DNA from 2 places in the Stenotrophomonas sp. FW305-C-20-S1 genome. Region 1 is predicted to be linked to the other one. Evidence: predicted binding sites of a transcription regulator. Region 1 holds the regulator's gene; the other holds the start of a gene.
The links. The regulator FliA, encoded in region 1, starts transcription of late flagellar genes. The targets are predictions, from matches to a motif close to TAAAGTTTNNCNNNCNNNGGCCGATAA.
Positions count from the first base shown of each region.

Region 2: the regulator FliA is predicted to act here: its motif matches at 6,952-6,978, upstream of AC3WTC_RS19220 (methyl-accepting chemotaxis protein).

Region 1 is NZ_JBYTEK010000006.1:134,219-143,939, forward strand. Features, by position in the region: gene AC3WTC_RS05150 (chemotaxis protein CheA) at 1-868, opposite strand, end outside; gene AC3WTC_RS05155 (protein phosphatase CheZ) at 871-1,476, opposite strand; gene cheY (chemotaxis response regulator CheY) at 1,476-1,868, opposite strand; gene AC3WTC_RS05165 (RNA polymerase sigma factor FliA) at 1,888-2,631, opposite strand; gene AC3WTC_RS05170 (MinD/ParA family ATP-binding protein) at 2,628-3,515, opposite strand; gene flhF (flagellar biosynthesis GTPase FlhF) at 3,502-5,127, opposite strand; gene flhA (flagellar biosynthesis protein FlhA) at 5,273-7,375, opposite strand; gene flhB (flagellar biosynthesis protein FlhB) at 7,372-8,502, opposite strand; gene AC3WTC_RS05190 (putative bifunctional diguanylate cyclase/phosphodiesterase) at 8,669-9,721, opposite strand, start outside.
Region 2 is NZ_JBYTEK010000054.1:2,731-12,451, reverse strand. Features, by position in the region: gene AC3WTC_RS19270 (response regulator) at 1-87, opposite strand, end outside; gene AC3WTC_RS19265 (NAD(P)H-dependent oxidoreductase) at 278-874, shown strand; gene AC3WTC_RS19260 (TetR/AcrR family transcriptional regulator) at 923-1,486, shown strand; gene AC3WTC_RS19255 (hypothetical protein) at 1,506-2,039, opposite strand; gene AC3WTC_RS19250 (D-alanyl-D-alanine carboxypeptidase family protein) at 2,109-2,885, opposite strand; gene AC3WTC_RS19245 (GIY-YIG nuclease family protein) at 3,000-3,554, shown strand; gene AC3WTC_RS19240 (LysR substrate-binding domain-containing protein) at 3,798-4,700, shown strand; gene AC3WTC_RS19235 (transporter substrate-binding domain-containing protein) at 4,737-5,453, opposite strand; gene AC3WTC_RS19230 (VOC family protein) at 5,567-5,938, shown strand; gene AC3WTC_RS19225 (arylamine N-acetyltransferase family protein) at 5,971-6,804, opposite strand; gene AC3WTC_RS19220 (methyl-accepting chemotaxis protein) at 7,007-9,544, shown strand; gene AC3WTC_RS19215 (PepSY domain-containing protein) at 9,631-9,721, opposite strand, start outside.

The DNA.
Region 1 (9,721 bases):
GCATCACCGCCGACTGCAGGCGCGCGGTGGCGATATCCAGCGTGGACACGGCGCGGTCCAGCTCTTCATCGCGCAGGCGCGCGCGCAGCGTCTTCAACCGGTTTCGTGACAGCACCAGTTCGCCGATCAGGTTGACGATGGCATCCAGGCGCTTGGTGTCCACGCGCACGGTGTGTTCGGCTTCGGCGACAGGCTTGTTGGGTGCGGGCTTGGCAGCGGGCGGGGCCGGCGAGGGCGCCGATCGCGGTGCCGGTACCGCAACAGCCGCTGCGGTGGTGTTGCTGCCCGGGGCGGCGCCGCCATGCAGCTGGTCGAGCAATGCCTCGAACTCGTCCTCGCTGATCATGTCGTCGGCCTTCTTCGCCGCCGCCACGGTTGTCGGCGCCTTGCCGCCATGCAGCTGGTCGAGCAGGGCCTCGAATTCGTCGTCGGTGATCAGGTCGCCGCCGCCCGCACCCGGCGTCGCGGCCGCAGGCGCGGCAGCGCCGCCGCCATGCACGTCGAACTGGGCGACCAGTTCGGGCGGGGCAAAGCCCGGCTCGGTGCCCGAAGACACCGCGTCAAGCATCGATTGCAGGTAGTCCAGTGACTGCTGGGCGGCATCGAAGTGATGCGCCTGCAGGACGGCCTGGCCGGCGCGTGCGGCGCCCAGCGCTTCCTCGGCGGCGTGGCACAGCTCGACCATTGCGGTGATGCCGAGGAAACCTGCGCCGCCCTTCAGCGTGTGGTAGCCACGGAACACCGCGTTGAGCTGTTCATTGTCCTGCGGTGCCTGTTCCAGCGACACCAGCTGTTCGCCGAGGCGATCCAGGATCTCCTGGGCCTCGATGATGAAATCGGCAGTGATGTCGTCGGCTACTGCGCCCATGGTTACAGCCCCAGATCCGACAACAGGTCGTCGGCGTCGTTCTGCGAGACCGCATGGCGGTCCAGTCCCTTCAGTGCCGGCCCAGCCAGTTCCGGATCGGTGCGATGCTGTTCCGGCGGCAGACCGAGCGCGCCGAAGCCTTCGTGCACGCGGCGGACGATGCCCACCACGCGACGGATGATCTGCCCGGTCAGGTCCTGGTAGCTCTGGGTCAGGGCGATCTCGGTGAGGTTGTGGCGGATGCGGTCGAGCTGCAGGTCCTGGCCCGGCTGCAGGCCGTCGGCGCGCAGCTGTTCGGTCAGGCTGCGGCACTCTTCGGCCAGGTCCAGGGTGCGGTGGGTGGCCTGTTCGGTCATCGCCACCACGTGGTCCAGGCGCGCGCAGGCATCGTCCAGCTCGCCGGCTTCATCGGGCACGGTCGGCAGTTCGCCCAGCGCCTGGCCCAGCTCGCGGGCCAGCCGCGAAAGGCCGCTCATCATCGGCTGGGTGCGCAGCGCGACCAGGCCGTCGATGCGCTGGCGCCATGCCGCCTCGTCGCCGGATTCCAGTGCATCCAGGGCTTCCTGCAGGCGCAGGGCGAGGGCGCTCTTGTCGACCGTGGTATCCATCAAGCGCTGGCCGCCAGGCGTTCGAAGATCTTGCCGAGCTTCTCTTCCAGCGTCTGTGCGGTGAACGGCTTGATGATGTAACCGTTCACGCCGTTCTGCGCCGCTTCGATGATCTGCTCGCGCTTGGCTTCGGCAGTCACCATCAGCACCGGCAGGGTCTTCAGCTTGGCATCGGCACGGATGGCCTTGAGCAGTTCGATGCCGGTCATCACCGGCATGTTCCAGTCGGTGACCACGAAGTCGAACGGCTGGCTCTGCAGCAGCGACAGCGCGGCATGCCCGTCCTCGGCTTCGGCGGTATTGGTGAAGCCCAGATCGCCCAGCAGGTTCTTGACGATACGACGCATGGTCGAGAAGTCGTCGACGATCAGGATGCGCATGTTCTTGTTCAAAGCAGAGTTCCTTTGTTGATCAGCTCTCGAGGCCGGCGTCGGCCGCCTCGAAAATCTTCAGTCGGCCACGCAGGCGCAGGACCGCCTGGCCGTGGATCTGGCAGACCCGCGACTCGCTCACGCCGAGCACTGCGCCGATCTCTTTCAGGTTCAGTTCCTGCTCGTAGTAGAGCGACAGCACCAGCTGTTCGCGCTCGGGCAGGTGGCCGATGGCATTGCCCAGCTCGCGGCCGAATTCACCGCGCTCCAGCACCTGCTGCGGGGTCGGGCCGCCCTGGGCGACGGTGTCCAGCTCGCCCTGGTCTTCAATGCGCGACTCCAGGCTCAGTACCTGGCCGCGCGAGGCGTCCTCCATCAGGCGCAGGTACTCGGGCAGCGGCATCTCCATCGCGGCGGCCACTTCGGTGGCACTGGCGGCGCGGCCGGTGCTCTGCTCCAGGCGGCGGATGGTGGCTGCAGCGTCACGTGCACGGCGGTGCACCGAACGCGGTACCCAGTCGCCACGACGGATCTCATCGATCATCGAACCGCGGATGCGGATCGAGGCGTAGGTCTCGAACGAGGCACCCTGGTCGGCGTCGTAGCTGCGCGAGGCTTCGATCAGGCCCATCATGCCGGCCTGGATCAGGTCGTCCACCTCAACGCTGGCCGGCAGGCGTGCGGCCAGATGGTGGGCGATGCGCCGCACCAGGTCCGAGTGCTGGGCGATGACCTCGTTGGCCGCCGTGCGCTGGACCTCTCTGTACTGGGCGGCGCCTTTCATGCTGCCACCCCGCGCTGCTTGATGATGCGTTCGAGGAAGAACTCGACGCCACCGCGCGGCTCGGTCGGTGCCTGCCAGCGGGCGGTGCGGCGGGCGATCTCGGTGATCGCCAGTGCCGACGGGCTGGACGGATAGGCCTTCACCACCGGCTGCTGGCGCTGCACCGACAGGCGCAGCCAGTCGTCCTGCGGCACGCAGCCGAGGTAGTTCAGCGAGACATCGGCGAGGAATTTCTCGCAGACGCGGGTCAGCTTCTCGTACAGCACGCGGCCTTCGTTGGGGTCGCGCACCATGTTGGCCACCACCTGGATGCGGTCCACGCCACGTTCGCGTGACAGCACCTTGATCAGCGCATAGGCGTCGGTGATCGAGGCCGGTTCATCACAGACCACCACCACGGTGTCCTGCGCGGCCTGGCAGAAGGTCAGCACGCCATCGGTGATGCCGGCGGCGGTGTCCACCACCATGATGTCCAGCTCGCGCTCCAGTTCGGAGAACACGTTGACCAGGCCGACATGCTCGGCCGGGGCCAGCTCGGCCATGTGCCGGCGGCCCGACGCAGCCGGTACCACCAGCACGCCGTTCGGGCCTTCGATGATCACGTCATCCAGGCTGCAGCGGCCAGCGACCAGGTCGGCCAGGGTGTTGGTGGGGCTCAGGCCCAGGATCACGTCGATGTTGGCCAGGCCCAGGTCGGCGTCCAGCAACAGGGTGCGTTTGCCCATTCCCGCAAGCGCCACGGCCAGGTTGGCCGATACGTTGGTCTTGCCGACGCCGCCCTTGCCGCCGGTCACGGCAATCGTGCGCACAGGGCCGAGCGGCTCGCTGCGGGTCGCCGTCAGCGGGAAGGTGGTGGTCAGCTTGGCGTACTCACGCGACGGCATGGTTCAACTCCGGGTTGCAGGGCATATCGGCCGCGCGGCGCAAATCTTCAAGGCGAAGTACAAGATTGGCTGCACTGGCCCGGTGCAGGTCGTCCGGGACGTCCTGGCCATCGGTCACCCAGGTGATCGGCAGCTTGTGGTCCACCGCCACCGACAGGGCGTTGCCGAAGCGGCCGGTCTCGTCCAGCTTGCTCAGCACCAGGCCCTGCAGGTTGGCCGCGCCGAAGCGGCGGACCACCTCGTCCATGTCGCCGAAGCTGGTGTTGGCCGGCAGTACCAGCAGGGTGCGGACCTGGCGGGCAGCGCGCAGCCACTGCAGCTGGGCGGCCAGCGCACGGTCGCGCGGGCCCAGGCCGGCGGTGTCGATCAGCACCAGCTTGTAGTCCTTCAGGCGTTCCAGCAGCTGGTCCAGGTCGGTGCCGCTGTTGGCCTCGTGCACGGCGATGCCGAGCTGGCGGCCGTAGCCGTACAGCTGTTCGCGGGCGCCGATGCGCATCGTATCGGTGGTGACCAGGGCGACGTCGCGGGCGGCATGGGCTTCGGCGAAGCGCGAGGCCAGCTTGGCGATGGTGGTGGTCTTGCCGGCGCCGGTCGGGCCGACCAGGGCGATCACACCGCCTTCCTCCATCGGATCGACCGGGGCGATCGGCAGCTTGCGCGAGATCAGCCCCAGCATCAGGCCGCGGCCGCGATGCGCTTCGGTTTCCAGCGGGATCTGCATGGCCACGTCGCGGGCGATGCCGGCATCGAAGCCGTACTCGTCCATCAGGTCCAGCGCGGTGGCACGCACCGGGCTGCCGCGCAGGCGCTCGTCGGTGAAGCGGTTCATCTCGCGCTCGATCACCTGGCGCATGCCGGCCACTTCCTGGCGCAGGTGGCGGATCTCGGCGTCATCGGCGATCAGGGTCAGCGCAGGTGCTGGCGCCAGCGTCGGCATCGGTGCCGGTGCAGCCTCGGTCGGCTGCACGGCAACCGGCGCGTGTGAGGCTTGGTCTTCGGGTGCCGTGGCGGCCTCGAGGGCAGCCGGCAACGGCGGCGGCGTCACTGCCGGCATCTGCGCGCTGTCTTCCAGCGGCGGGTCGATCTGGAAGCGGGCGCGGTTCACCGGCGCGGCTGCCGCAGGCGAGGGCGAGGGCGCCACGATGGCGTCGGCGAACGGGGCGAAGATCTGTTCCGGCAGCGTCGATTCATTGACGGCGGCGCGCGCCAGAGTGGCGGCAAAGCCGGTGCTGCCACGCGTCGGCACGATCTCGTCGGCGCTGTCCAGGGTGCGGCCGGTAGCGCCGACGGCGGCGCGGGCGAGGGCGGCGACGGCCGAGGTGGTGGCGGCCACCGGCTCCGGTGCCGGGGTGCCGCTGCGACGGCGGGTGACTGCGGCGATCACTGCGTCGGCGGCGCTGCGCGGCTTCGGCGCGGGCGGCGGTGCAACGTCGCGGCGCGACGCTTCCAGGGCGCGCTGCACGGCGCTCTCATCGTAGTTGGCGGCGGCCACGATCTCGATGCCTTCCTCGATCCGGCGGTTGGACAGGATCACGGCATCAGGACCATGTTCCTTGCGCACCAGGTTCATGGCCGAGCGCATGTCGGCGGCGACGAATCGTTTGATTTTCATGCTGTGGTCACGGGACGAAGTCGGCGGAGTGGCGGTCGGAGAACGCGGATGGTCGGTGGTCTGCACGGTTCGGGTTCCCCTTGGAATCTGTCTGTTGCGGGTGTTTGAAAGTGGTGTCTGTTTTCTGGCGCGTTGCAGGGCGGCGTCAGCTGATCGTTCCGACCAGCTTCAGGCGCTTGTCCTCCGGCACCTCGCTGTAGGCCAGGACCGACAGCGACGGAACGCTGTGGCGGACCAGGCGGGCCAGCGCGGCACGCACCGGGCCAGGTACCAGCACCACCGCGGGCTCGTTGCGGGCTTCCTGCTTGCTGACACATTCGGCCAGGCTCTGGTGCAGTCGCTCAGCGAGTCCGGGTTCCAGCGCGGCGCCGTTGCCCTGCGTGGACTCCTGCAAGACACGTTCCAATTGCGGGTTGAGGGTGAACACCGGCAGCTCCGCCGACATTCCGGCGATCTCCTGCACGATGAAGCGGCCCAGTGCGGTGCGCACGGCGGCGGTCAGCGTGGCCGGGTCCTGGCTGTGCGGGGCGTGTTCGACCAGTGCTTCGGCGATCTTGCGCAGCTGGCGGATCGGAATGCGCTCGACCAGCAGGTTCTGCAGCACGCGCACCACCGCCGACAGCGGCAGCGCCTTCGGCGTCAGATCTTCGACGAGCTTGGGCGCGCTCTTGGCCAGGTTGGCCAGCAGGTGCTGCACTTCCTCGTGGCCGAGCAGTTCCGGTGCGTGCTCGCGGATCAGGTGCGAAAGGTGGGTGGCCACCACCGTGGCCGGGTCGACCACGGTATAGCCCAGGGTTTCGGCCTGGGCGCGCTGGTGTGGCTGGATCCAGGTCGCGTCCAGTCCGAAGGCCGGGTCCTTGCCGGCGATGCCTTCCAGCGGACCGAGGGCACTGCCCGGGTCCAGCGCCAGTTCGCGGTCGGGATGGATCTCGGCAGTGGCCACCGGCACGCCATGCACCAGTACCCGGTAGCCGTTGGCCGGCAGTTCCAGGTTGTCGCGGATGTGGACCGAGGGAATCAGGAAGCCGACGTCCTGGGTCAGCTTGCGGCGCACGCCCTTGATGCGCGGCATCAGCTCGCCGCCCTGGTTGCTGTCCACCAGCGAAATCAATCGATAGCCCACTTCCAGGCCCAGCGGATCGACCGGGCGCAGCTCGTCCCAGCTCAGTTCCGCGGTGGGTGCGGGGCCAGCGGGGCGGCCCAGCGCGTTCAGTGCGTTGGCGTCGCCTGCAGCGGTGTCGGCCTGCGCCGGCACCAGGCCCTTGCGGTACACCTTCCAGGCGATGAAGCCGAGGATGGCCGCCAGCGTCAGGAAAGCGACGTTGGGCATGCCCGGCACCAGGCCGACCACGCCGAGGATGCCGGCGGTGATGGCCAGCGCACGGTACTGGCCAAACACCTGGCCGGTCATCGCCTGCGCCATGTCCTGCGAGCGCGAGGCACGGGTAACCAGCATCGCCACCGCGCTGGAGACCAGCAGCGCCGGCAGCTGCGCCACCAGGCCGTCACCGATCGACAGCAGGGTGTAGGTGGCGGCGGCATCGCCGAAGGGCATGCCATGCTGCAGCACGCCCACGGCCAGGCCGCCCAGCATGTTGATGAACAGGATCAGGATGCCGGCGATCGCATCGCCGCGGATGAACTTGCTGGCACCGTCCATCGCACCGTAGAAGTCGGCTTCCTCGCGTACTTCCTCGCGGCGCAGCTTGGCTTCCTCGCGCGTCAGCAAACCGGCGTTGAGGTCGGCGTCGATCGCCATCTGCTTGCCGGGCATGGCGTCGAGGATGAAGCGCGCGGTCACTTCCGAGACGCGGCCGGCGCCCTTGGTGATGACCACGAAATTGATGATGGTCAGGATCGCGAACACCACGATGCCGACAGCGTAGTTGCCGCCGATCACGAACTCACCGAATGCGGCGATCACCTTGCCGGCCGCTTCGTGGCCGTTCTGGCCGTTGAGCAGGATCACACGGGTGGAGGCCACGTTCAGCGCCAGCCGCAGCATGGTGGTGATCAGCAGCACGATCGGGAAGATGGTGAAGTCCAGCGGGCGCTTCACGTAGACCACCGCCAGCAGCACCATCAGCGAGATGGCGATGTTGAAGGTGAACAGCGCATCGAGCACCGGCGCGGCCAGCGGCACCACGACCATGGCCAGCAGGGCCAGCACGATCAGCGGCGCGCCAAGGCCCTGGCGGATCATTTCAAGCGCGCGGCGGGTACTGAAGCTGGATGCCTGGGCGCTCATGGACGGCCCCCGTTGCCGAACTCATCAACCTGGATGTGCGGCGTGGACGGCATCGGGCCGGTCCGCCAGCTGCGCAGCTGGTAGACGTAAGAGAGGACCTGGGCGACGGCTGAATACAGTCTCACGGGGATTTCCTTGCCGAGTTGGCCTTCCCGATACAAGGCGCGTGCCAAAGGCGGGGCAGAGACGATGGCGACCTTGTTGCCGTCGGCCACTTCACGGATGCGCAGGGCGGTTTCGTCCACGCCCAGGGCGACCACGGTGGGTGCGTTCATGGCCCCGCCTTCGTATTTCAGGGCCACCGCGTAGTGGGTGGGGTTGACCACCACCACGTCGGCAGTGGGGACCGCCTCCATCATCCGGCGGTTGGCCATCTGCTGCTGCAGCTGGCGGATGCGGCCCTTCACTTCCGGGCTGCCTTCGCTTTCCTTCATTTCCCGGCGCAGCTCCTCGCGGGTCATCTTCAGCTTGCGCATCCAGTTCCAGCGCTGGTACGGCGCGTCGATGGCGGCCAGCACCAGCATCGCCCCGGCGGTGGCCAGCAGCAGCCGCAGGGTGAAGCCCAGGCCGTCGCCGATGGCCGTTTCCAGCGGCTGGTGGATCAGCCCGCGCAGGGTGTTGAAGCTGGTCCAGACCACCATGCCGGCGGCGACGCCGACGAAGGCTACCCGCAGCAGCGACTTGATGAACTCGGCGATGGCTTCGGGGCCGTACAGGCGCTTGAGCCCGCTCATCGGGTTCATGCGGTTGATGTCGGGCATCATCGCCTTGGCCGACCAGCGCAGGCCGCCCATCACCACCGGCGCCAGGAAACTGGCCAGCAGGCAGACCAGCACCAGCGGGGCGATCACCCACATCAGCTGCAGCAGCAGGTCGCCGAAGTGGCCGAACAGCGCCTTCGGGTGCTGGCGCAGGCTCTGTTCGGGGCTGAGCGCATGGCGCATCCAGGCGCTGGCGCCGCTGGCCATCGAGCCGCTCATGGCCATCACCGCGATCACCCCGGCGCCGAACACGGCGGCCGTGCCCAGTTCACGCGAGCGCGGCAGGTTGCCCTGTTCGCGGGCGTCGCGCAGGCGTTTTTCTGTCGGTTGTTCGGTTTTTTCGCCGGCGGATTCGTTCTCGGACATCACAGGCACTGCAGCAGGGGATGCCGGGGTGCGTGCAAGAATCGTTCCGTTACGGGTGCATGTGCCAACTGAAGTGGGCGCCTGCCGGAGCAGGTGCCGGTAGCGCCGGGCCATGCCCGGCGAGCGGGCAGCCTGGATCATTGCATCAGCCGGGCATGGCCCGGCGCTACACCGGGGGCCGGTCCTGCGGGCCCTGCGCCAGTTCCACCCGTGGCCGCGGCAGGTCGTGCAGCTGCATGAAGCGGGCCGCGTCCACTGGCCGGCCCAGCAGGAAGCCCTGCAGGTAGTCGCAGCCGAGGCGCTCCAGGTAGGCGCGCTGCGCGGCGGTCTCCACGCCCTCGGCCACGATGTCCATGTCCAGCGCATGGCCCAGCGCAACGATGGCCGACACGATCACCACGTCTTCGGCGCTGTGTTCCAGGTCGCGCACGAATGCGTGGTCGATCTTGATTTCGGTGGCCGGCAGGCGCTTGAGGTACAGCAGGCTGGAGTAGCCGGTGCCGAAATCATCGATCGAGATGCCCACGCCCAGGGCGGAGAAACTCTGCAGCAGGCGCAGGCTGGTATCGGTATCGCGCATCACCGTACTTTCGGTGATCTCCAGCACCAGGTTGCGCGGGGCGATCGCGTAGCGCTCGATCACCTCGCGCACGTCCTGCAGCAGGTGCGGCGAACTGAACTGCACCGGTGACAGGTTCACCGACATCGTCCAGCTTTCATGGCCGGCATCGTGCCAGTGGCGCAGCTGCTGGCAGGCCTGGTCCAGCGCCCAGCGGCCGATCTCGTTGATCGCGCCACTGCGCTCGGCCAGGCGGATGAAGCGGTCCGGCGGAATCAGGCCCTGTTCCGGATGACGCCAGCGGATGAGCGCTTCGGCGCCAGCCACCTTCTGCGTAGCCACGCGGATCTTCGGCTGGTAATGCAGGAACAGCTGCTCGCTGCCGATCGCGCGGCGCAGGTCGGCCAGCAGGCGGAACTGCTGCTCGGCGCTGTCGTTCATCCAGTCGGCGAACAGCACGAACGCATTGCGGCCCGACTCCTTGGCCTGGTACATCGCGGCATCGGCGAAGGCCATCAGCTGGCGTTCGCTGGCGGCATGGTCGGGGCAGATCGCGATGCCGATGCTGGCGCTCACCTGCAGCTCGTGGTCCGGCAGCAGCGGGCCGCTGCCCACCGCCTGCAGGATGCGCCGGGCCAGGGTCGGCAGGTCCTCGTCCTG
Region 2 (9,721 bases), on a different contig from region 1:
CTGTTCCATCAGATCAGCCAGATCGAGCTGGTCTTCCACAAGGAGCAGGCGGGGAAGCGGTGCGGGTCGTTCGTTGTTGCTCTGCATGGTGTGTTGTCGTGCGAATGCTGCGTTGGTCCGGCAAGCATCCGCTTACCGGCATCAAGGCCGTGGCAGCCCGGTGTGGCTGTGATGTGCACAACAGCGACCGCAGCGCGCAACAGCATTCCACCGATGGTGCTGGTGCTGGCTGCAATCGTAGTTACCATTGGTAACTAGTGAACAGCAGAGCCCCACCATGCATACCCAAATTGTCGTTGCACATCCTGAACCGGCCTCGCTCACCCACGCCGTCGCTGCACGGATCGGTGAGGCCATCGTCAATGCCGATGCCGGCAATACGGTCACCTCGGTGGATCTGATGGCCGAAGGCTTCGATCCACGTTTCAGCGCCCAGGACCACGCGTTCTTCCGCAGGACCACGACGCTGCCGGCCGATGTCGCCGCCGAGCACGCCCGGCTGGATGCGGCCGATGCGCTGGTGCTGGTCTACCCGCTCTACTGGTGGTCGTTCCCGGCGCTGCTGAAGGGATGGATCGACCGCGTCTTCACCCAGGGCTGGGCCTATGACGAAGGTGCCGACGGCAAGGTGGAAAAAAAGCTGCAGCGGCTGCAGGTGCATCTGGTCGGGCTGGGCGGCGCGGGCCAGCAGATGATCGACCGGCGAGGCTATGGCGCGGCGATGAAGACCCAGATCGACCAGGGGATCTTCGACTACTGCGGGGCGCCGGTGCTGTCCTCCACGCTGCTGCTGGACGCCGACAGCGGCATGGCCGAAGCGCATCTGCAGACGGCAGTGGACATCGGACGTAAGATCGGAACCCCCGCGCCCTGACGATCTCCCTTGCCTTCCAGACCTGCCGCGCCCGAGCCCCGTCGCCGCCTGACCCGTGAACAGCGCGCCCGGCAGCTGCTGGACGTGGCGTGGGCGCTGGTTGGCGAAGAGGGCACCGATGCGCTGACCCTGGCCCGCCTGGCCGAGGCGGCCGGTGTCACCAAGCCGCTGGCCTACGACCACTTCGAAACACGCAACGGTCTGCTGGCCGCGCTGTATGCCGATTATGACCACAAGCAGACCGTGGTCTTCGATGAGCGCATCGGCAGTGCGAAGGCCCGGTTGAAGGATCGCGCGCATGCCATCGCCTCGGGCTACATCGATTGCGTGCTGTCGCAGGGCAGCGAGATCCAGGACATTCTCGCCGCGCTGGCCGGATCACCGGAACTGCGTGCGGTACGCCGTTGCTATCAGCAGGATTTCATCGACAAGTGCGCGCAGTGGCTCGGCCCGTTCGCAGCGGGTGAGGCCGTGCCGGCTACCGGGCTGTGGGCCATTCTCGGTGCCGCCGAAACCCTGTCTGAAGCGGTTGCGGCCGGGGCGGTGGAACACACGGCCGCCGAGGCCGAGCTGGAGCGCGTGATCGTCGCCATCGTCAAGCGTGGCAGCTGAATCGTGTGGGCGAAGCGGCCTAGCGTTGCTCGACGCTGACTGATGGCAGTGGCACGTCACGCGGCAGGTCCGGCAACAGCTGTCGCAGCAGCTCCGGCATTGCCTGCATGGCGGCACCATCGATGTAGCGCCACTGCGTACCACCGACCTGCCGGATGGCGACCATGAAGGTGAGGCTTTTCACTGTCTGTGCGTCGGTGGTGAATACCGTGGTCCGCGGCACGAAGCAGACCTCTTCGTCGCCGGCAGCGTAGGTGCGGGTCGGTTCGCCGACATCATCGCTGATGACCTTCAGGCCCATGTCGCCGAGTGCCTTCATCGCATCGCGCGTGGCCTTCGCATACGCCGCGTCGCCGCCGGCAAAACGCTTCACGCTCGGATGCGTTCGCTCGATCATGGCCTCGGTATCGCCACGCGCGAAGGTGGAGAGCAGAGAACGCACATCCTGCTGCAGCGCCTCGGTCTCGGCAGGGCTGAGTTCGCCGGCATGGGTGATTGCAGCGGCGAACATGCAGGACAGCGCAAGCATCCAGCACAACAGGCGTCGATCCATCGGTGGGGGTACTCCTTCGGGCGCTGGACTATAGAGCGCATTGCCCGTGGTGTCTGCCCTGCCTGCCGGTCACGCGCGTTGGACGTCGGCCATTCCGGCGCTTCCGGCGCTGGCGAAGCCTGCATCAAGCTGCGCACGCACCTGCTCATCGCGCGACGCACGGGAATCAGCACCCAGCACCACGGTGATCAGGCGCAGTGGCAGCGCGTGCCCAGCGCACCTGCGACGGGCGGTGGCTGCCAGGCAGAAGCCTGCAGCCTGTGTGTAACCGGTCTTCAAACCATCCACGCCGTCTTCGCCCAGCAGCGCGTTCTGGTTGGCCTTGTGCAGGGTGCGGTGCACGAAGCTGCGCTGTGCCGTGATTTCCAGCAGATCGGGGTAGCGTCCAAGCACGTGCGCGGCCAATATCGCCATGTCGCGTGCGGTCGACAGATGCCCCGGGGTAGTGATGCCGGACACGGAAATGAAGTGCGTATCGTGCAGGCCCAGCGCTCGCGCGTGATCGTTCATGTGCTGCGCGAACGCCGCCTGCGATCCGGCCAGGTGACGGGCCAGGGCGAGCGCGGCATCGTTGCCGGAGACCACCATCAGGCCCTCCAGCAGTCTGCCGAGGACGATGCTTTCGCCGGGCACCAGGCCCATCCGTGTTTCATCGTCGGCCACCTCGTGCACGTCGCGCGGATCGATGGTGATCATGTCCGACCACGAACCGCCCGACTGCGCGAGCAGGTCATACGCGGTGTAGGCGGTCATCAGCTTGGTCAGCGAGGCCGGTGGTCGTCGCAGATCCGCGTGCTGCTGCTGCAGGATGTCGAGCGAGACGGCATCGATCGTGATCGATGACATGGGCGTGCGAGGGGCGTGCGATGAAGACATGATTGCGCAAGCGTAGCCGGAAGTACGCATGCCGTGGGCATTGCCTGCACATCCTGCGAATACCCGCCACGCGATCCTGTGGTCATGGATTCCGACATCCGCATCGATGGCCGCGTGTTCGCCTACGTCTTTCCCTGTGCCTGGGAGGACTACGCGAAGATCGGCTTCTCGCGCGATCCGCTGGGCCGGATCAGTGCGCTGCATCGGCGCTGGTTCGAGTTCTTCGATCTGGAAGCAGGCGCGCTGGTCGAGGCGGAATCAGAGCGGGATGCGCGTGACCTAGAACTGCAGTTGCGCCGGCCCTTCAAGCTGCATCGTGCGCCGGCACCGATGACGGTGCAGGACAAGGCCGGTGGGCACACCGAATGGGTGCGCGGGGCCAACGCTGCATTGGCCGAGGCTGTGCAAGCGCTGGCGCGGCAGGGCTATCACACCTATCCGCTGCGGCTGTGGCTGCGGGCTGCGATGGTCCAGCGCCTGGACCGGCTGCATGACTGGGCCGCAGTGCAGGTGCCGGAAGAGGAAAGCCTGCGTTCGCCCGTCGGCGTGGCCGCACTGCGCGACGCCATCGATGCGTATCGCGCGCTCGCTATCGATCCGCAGCCGTGGTTGCCCGAGCACCTGCAGCACGGGTGGTGACACTGCCCGGGGCGGCCGGGGTGTTGCCCGGACGGGGTGCCCGGCGTGCATCGGGCGCTGCGGGAACGGGACTGGCCAGGCGTTGGGCCAGGGCAACGTTGGTCACGTGGCCCTGCAGGAACAACAGACCGCTGAAGATGTTCATGATCGTGCCTCCACTTGAGTGGAATGCACGATACGGGCAGCATGTCGGTGCAAAAAGCGACATTTCCGCAAGGTCGACTTGAGAGGAATTCAAGGCTTATGTCCCGCCCACCGCTGCATGCCCTGCAGGGCTTCGTCGCTGCCGCACGCCTGGGCAACCTGTCCCGCGCCGCCGCGTCGATGAACTTGACGGTCAGTGCGCTCAGCCATCAGATGCGCCAGCTTGAGGAACGCCTGGGCCAGCCGCTGTTGATACGGCAGGCACGCGGTGTGGCCTTGACCCTGGAAGGGCAGCGCCTGCTGGATCAGGTGGGCCCTCATCTGGATGCGATCAACGAAGCCTTCCAGCCCTACGCCGCGCGACCGGAGCATGTGCTCACCCTCAGCGCCGTGCCGTCGATGGCCAGCGCCTGGCTGGTGCCACGCCTGGGCAACTTCGTGGCAGCGCATCCGCAGATCGAAATCAATCTGCAGTCGAGCGAGCGACTGATCGACTTCGACCGGCAGCTGCAGTTCGACGCAGCGCTGCGGCTGGGCAGCGGACAATGGCCGGGGCTGGTGGTGGAACCGTTGTTCGACGAATGGCTGCTGCCCATGGCCAGCCCGGCACTGATCGAGCGCATGGGCGGCATCGGCCACCTGCCGTTGGCACAGTGGCCGCTGCTGGGAGACCCCGACGGCGCGTGGGGCGCATGGTTCGCGCTGACCGGGCAGCGCCCGCCGGCGCGGTACGTGGCGGTGCTGGATGATTCCGAAGCCCACCATCGCGCCGCACTGGATGGCGTCGGTGTTGCGCTGGGACGGGTGACGCGGGCGCGGCTGCTGCTGGATTCCGGCCAGTTGGTTGCGCTGTCGGACCGGCGCCTGAAAACCGCATGGCCGCATTGGCTGGTGTATCCGCAGCGCTCGGTGCGGCACCGTGGTTTCCTGGCCTTCCGCGAATGGTTGCACGCCCAGGCGGCCGAGCACGTGCGGCACATGCAGGCCGCAGACGCGGGGTAGCGCCACGCGGGCAGGCGTGACGCCATGGAGTGAGCGTCACCGCAATAGCGTGACTGCCTGCCCGGCACGCGCGAACGCCTCGCCCAGCAGCGGCCCGGCCTTGATCGCCTGCACTTCCGCGAACAGCGCCTGCAACGCCGCTACGGGTCGAGAGATGGGCGCGGCGACCGCCTGCTGGATGACGGCGAAGCGATCGGCCAGCACGCGATGGCCGGGATGTGCCTGCGCCCAGGCCAGCAGGGGCTGGCGTACGCCGGCCGCTGCATCCAGCCGCTGCTGGTCGAACAGGGTGATGGCAGCGGCCGAGGTGTCGGCACGTTCAATCGTCGCGTGCCGCAGCTCACGGCTGAGGAACAGATCGTAGGCGGCGCCGCGTCCCACCGCGATACGCAGCCCGTTGCGATCAAGGTCTGCAACCCGTTGCGCTGGACTGTCATCGCGCACCAGATAGGTGCCTTCGATCTCCACATACGGCGCGCTGAAGGCAATGCGGTCGGCACGTGCCGGGTCCACCGCCAGGAAGGCCAGATCCCATGCATCGTCGCTCGCCGCTGCAACCACCGATGCGGCCGCGTCGTGGCAACTGAAGCGTGCCTGCACACCCAGCCGCTGTGCCAGCGCGGTGGCCAGTTCCACCGACGGCCCATGTGGTGAATTGGCGTTGCCCTGGGCCAGCACCGGGTTGCCCAGGTTGATGGCAACGCGCAGGTGGCCCAACGGGGCCAGGGCATGACGGTGATCGGCCAGGGACATGGGCGCTTCCAGTACGGTGGCAGGCTGTCCAGCATGCCAGTCGGGGCCGTATCGTGCAGTGCACAGGGCTGCGATGCTGCCTTTCATCCACCTGCACGCCGAGCACGATCACCATGAATCCCATCCTGCATGTTGAAGTTCCGGTCGCCGATCTCGAACGCGCCGTGATGTTCTACGAGCACTGGCTGCAGGTGCGCATCGAAGCGCCGATCGACCTGCATGACTGCCGGATGGCCTACCTGTCGTTCAACGACGACGCCGCAGGTGCCAGCATGGCGCTGGTGCACGGCGCCGACTACGTGCCGTCGGAGCAGGGCCCGCGCATCTACCTGGGCGTGGACGATCTGGATCGGAGCCTGCAGCGTGCCCTGCAGGCCGGCGCGGTGCTGTGCTTTGGCCCGGCCGTGGCGGGTGGTTGGCGGGTGGCCGAGATCCGCGACAGCGAGGGCAACCGGATTGCTCTGCAGGCACCCGTCAACCCATAGCCGCAAGGACGGCAGCCGAGCATGGCGCGGCGCTACACGGACGTGGCCCGTGATCGCTGCAGCCAGTCGGCGATGGCCGGATCCAACCGCGGATCGTCGGGGAGGCGCATGCCGAAGCCCTGCTGCAGCACCTCGCGCACGTCCTGCACATCCCGCAACGGGCGCTTGGCCGGCGCCTGGCCCAGGCGGTATTCGCTGTAGTTGCCGCTGCCGATGGTGCGTCGCCAATCCGGCCCGGTCAGTGATGCACGCAGCTGGCCGGGAAAGCTCGACTGCGGATGCGTGCACACGTACCAGTTGCCTACCTCGTTGTCGATCGGCGCCGGTGGCTGCAGGTCGAAGCGGTACAGCGCCCGCCAGCCATCCCCCGCCTCGGCGGCGAGCATGAAGTCGCCATCATCCAGCGTCTGCACGCGGTAACGCTCGTGCGGTGTGTCCTGCACTGCGGTCTCGTGCAGGCGCAGCGGTACGGTCGGGGTCAGGCTGCCGAAGCCGGTATCGACCAGCCAATCCTCTTCCTGCAGACGCACCCGCAGGAGCAGATGCGTACGCGCAGTCAGCTCGCCATCGGTGGCCGACAGCAGCACCCGTGCGCTCAGTGGCTGCGCATCGAAGCCCAAGGCCTGCAGCAGCGCCAGGAACGCGCCATTGAGTTCGAAGCAGTAACCGCCTCGCTGCGCGTGCAGCAGCTTGTGCTGGACGCTGTCCAGGTCGATTGCCACCGCGTCGCGCAGCAGGCTGGTCAGGGTCTCGAACGGCAGCAGGGCGTTGTGGCGCTGCTGCAGCAGGGTCAGCCCGGCCAGGGTGAGCGGGGGCGGGGCATCCAGCTGCAGGCGCTGCAGGTAGCGGGGGACGTCGATGGGCATGGCAGGCATCACGGGCGGGGGGCTCCACTGTGATACCGCAACCGGGGTTGAGGTCAAGCGCATCCCGCCGGTGTCATCCCCCGGTCGTCTGCGGCCGGTACAACAGCGACAACTGCCCGCCGCTCGTGGCAGGAATCAATCCGGGGCTAAAGTTCTGCTGCAACCAGTCGATACAGGTGCGTCCTTCCGCCTGGAGTCTGTCATGTCGGCCGTCGTTCCCCACCTTCGGTCCCTGCGTAGCCGCGTTGCCGGGTTGCGTTCCCGTTTCCCTGGCCTGCTGCGCTGGTTGCAGCCCCATCGGCTGAGCGTCGCCGACAAGCTCAAGGCGACCCTGCTGGTCTGCAGCCTGGGCCTGGTGGCCATTGCCGCCGTCCATGCCTGGACCAGCCATGCGAGCAAGCAGGCGGCGCGCGATCAGGCCAGCTACCAGCACGGCAGTGACCGCGTCGCTTCGCTGGCAGCGCGGGTGGCCGAGGCCCGGCGCCTGCAGACCCAGTATGCGCGAAGTTTCGACGATGCCGACCGCAGCCAGTTGCTGGCCACGCAACGGATGTTGAAGCAGGATCTGCAGGCGTTGCGTGCAATGCCGATGGATGCGGGTCGGCGCAAGGTGCTGCAGGCGATGACTGAAGCCGTCGACGCATTCTCACAGGGCATCGCCGCGTTGTTCGAGCGGGTGGATGAGATGGGGCGCGGCGACGCAGGCCTGGCCGCGCAGCTGCAGCAGTCCGCCGACGCACTGCAGGCACAGGTGGACGCGCTGGAGCGCCCTGCGCTTTCCCTGCATGTGCAGCGGATGCGGCGCCAGGAAGCGCTGCTGCTGCTCGACGGCGATTCCACCCACGCCGATCGTGCCAGCGAAGAAAAGCTGCCCTTCGATCTGGCATTGGCGGGCCTGCCAGCCGAGGTGCAGGAGCAGGTGCGCACGGGCATGGAGGCCTACCAGGCCGCGCTGCTGGGCTATGCCGCCGCGCGTGTCGGCCTGGACGTGGAAGCACAGTCGCTGCTCGAGACGGCGGCAGCCGTGGGCCCGGCACTGGCCGCATTCCAGCAGGCACAGACTGCGGGACTGGCCCAAGCGCAGCTTCGTCAGCAGTCGGGCGCACGGATGGCCAGCGTGCTGTTCGTGACCACTCTGCTGCTGGTGGCCGGTGTACTGATCACCAGCCTGGTGCTGGTCGTCCGCGCGGTGCGTCGACCGATCCAGGACACCCTGCGTTTCGCTGGCGATATCGCCGATGATCGGCTCGACACCACGCTGCGCGTGCACAACGCCAACGATGAGATCGGCCAACTTGCGCAGTGCCTGGTCGACATGCAGCAACGCCTGCGTGCGCGGATCGAAACCGAGCGCGCGGTTGCGCGCGGCAATACGCGCGTGCGGCAGGCGCTGGACAGCGCGCAGACCGGCTTGATGGTGGTCGACGCGGAAGGGCAGGTGGCCTACGCCAATCCAGCGCTGCTGCAGCTGCTGGATCTTCCTGCAGAGACGTTGCTTGGCAGCGACGCGGTCCGCCTGCACCCGGTACTGGCGGGGCTGATTGGTGTCCGTCAGCGCGAAGAGCGCGAGATCGGCCACGCCGGCACCCGCTACCAGCTGATCGCCAACGCCATCGTCGAGGACGACCACTTCCTCGGCGTGGCAGTGGAATGGCGCAGCCGCGCGCTGGAGACACTGCTGGAAACCGAAGTGGCGGCACTGGTCGACGCGGCGGCGCATGGCGAGCTGCAGGGGCGCATCGTACTGGAGGGCAAGCAAGGCTTCGTGCGCACGCTGTCGACCAGCATCAATCGCCTGCTGTCCACCTTCGAGGCCAACCTCGGCGATCTGCAGGCGCTGCTGGCCGCACTGGCACGCGGCGACCTGAGCGTGCGCCTGGAGGGCGACCTGCAGGGCGTGTTCGCCCGCATGCGTGACGATGCCAACGCCACCGTCGCGCAGCTGGGCCACATCGTCACCCGCATCCAGCAGGCCACCGTCCGCCTGGATGTGGGGGTGGGCGAAATCGTCGCCGGCCATCACGATCTTTCCCAGCGCACGGAACAGCAGGCCGCCAACCTGGAAGAAACCGCTGCATCGATGCATGAACTGACCGATACCGTCGGCCGCAACGCCGATGCGACGGAGCGCGCCGATGGACTGGTACGTGAGGCCGCCCGGGTTGCCGAGCGCGGCGGCACTGCGGTCGGCCAGGTGGTGGCCACCATGCAGGGCATCAGTGCGGCGTCGCGGCGCATCGGTGACATCATCCAGCTGATCGATGGCATCGCCTTCCAGACCAATATCCTGGCCCTCAACGCGGCAGTGGAGGCCGCGCGTGCAGGCGAGCAGGGTCGAAGCTTCGCGGTGGTGGCGGCCGAAGTGCGCTTGCTGGCCCAGCGCAGTGCCGATGCGGCCAAGCAGATCAAGGGGCTGATCGAGGATTCGGTGACGCGGGTCGACCAGGGCAGTACGCAGGCCGAGCAGGCGGGTACGACGATGGACGAGATCGTCAGCAGCGTGCAGCAGTTGGCCGGCCTGCTGGCCGGTATCCGCAGTGCCTCGCACGAACAGCATGCGGGCATTGCCCAGGTAAACCAGACCGTCGTACAGATGGAGGCCAGCACGCAGCGCAATGCGAGCCTGGTGGAAGAAGCCGGCGCGTCGACTGCGCAGATGCAGACCCAGGTGCGGGCGCTGGCCGAAGCGGTGGCCGCGTTCCGGCTGCAGCCCGAGCGCCGGTCGCGGGCGGCGGCGTGATGGCCTGATCGACTTCACCGGGCATGGCCCGGCGCTACCGTTGAAACCCATGACGGGTAGCGCCGGGCCATGCCCGGCGAACGGATTCAATACACGTCGCGCCGGTAGCGCCCGTTCTCCAGCAGCAGTTCCACCCTTTCATCGCCCAGTGCCTCGCGCAGCACCTGGTCCACGCCT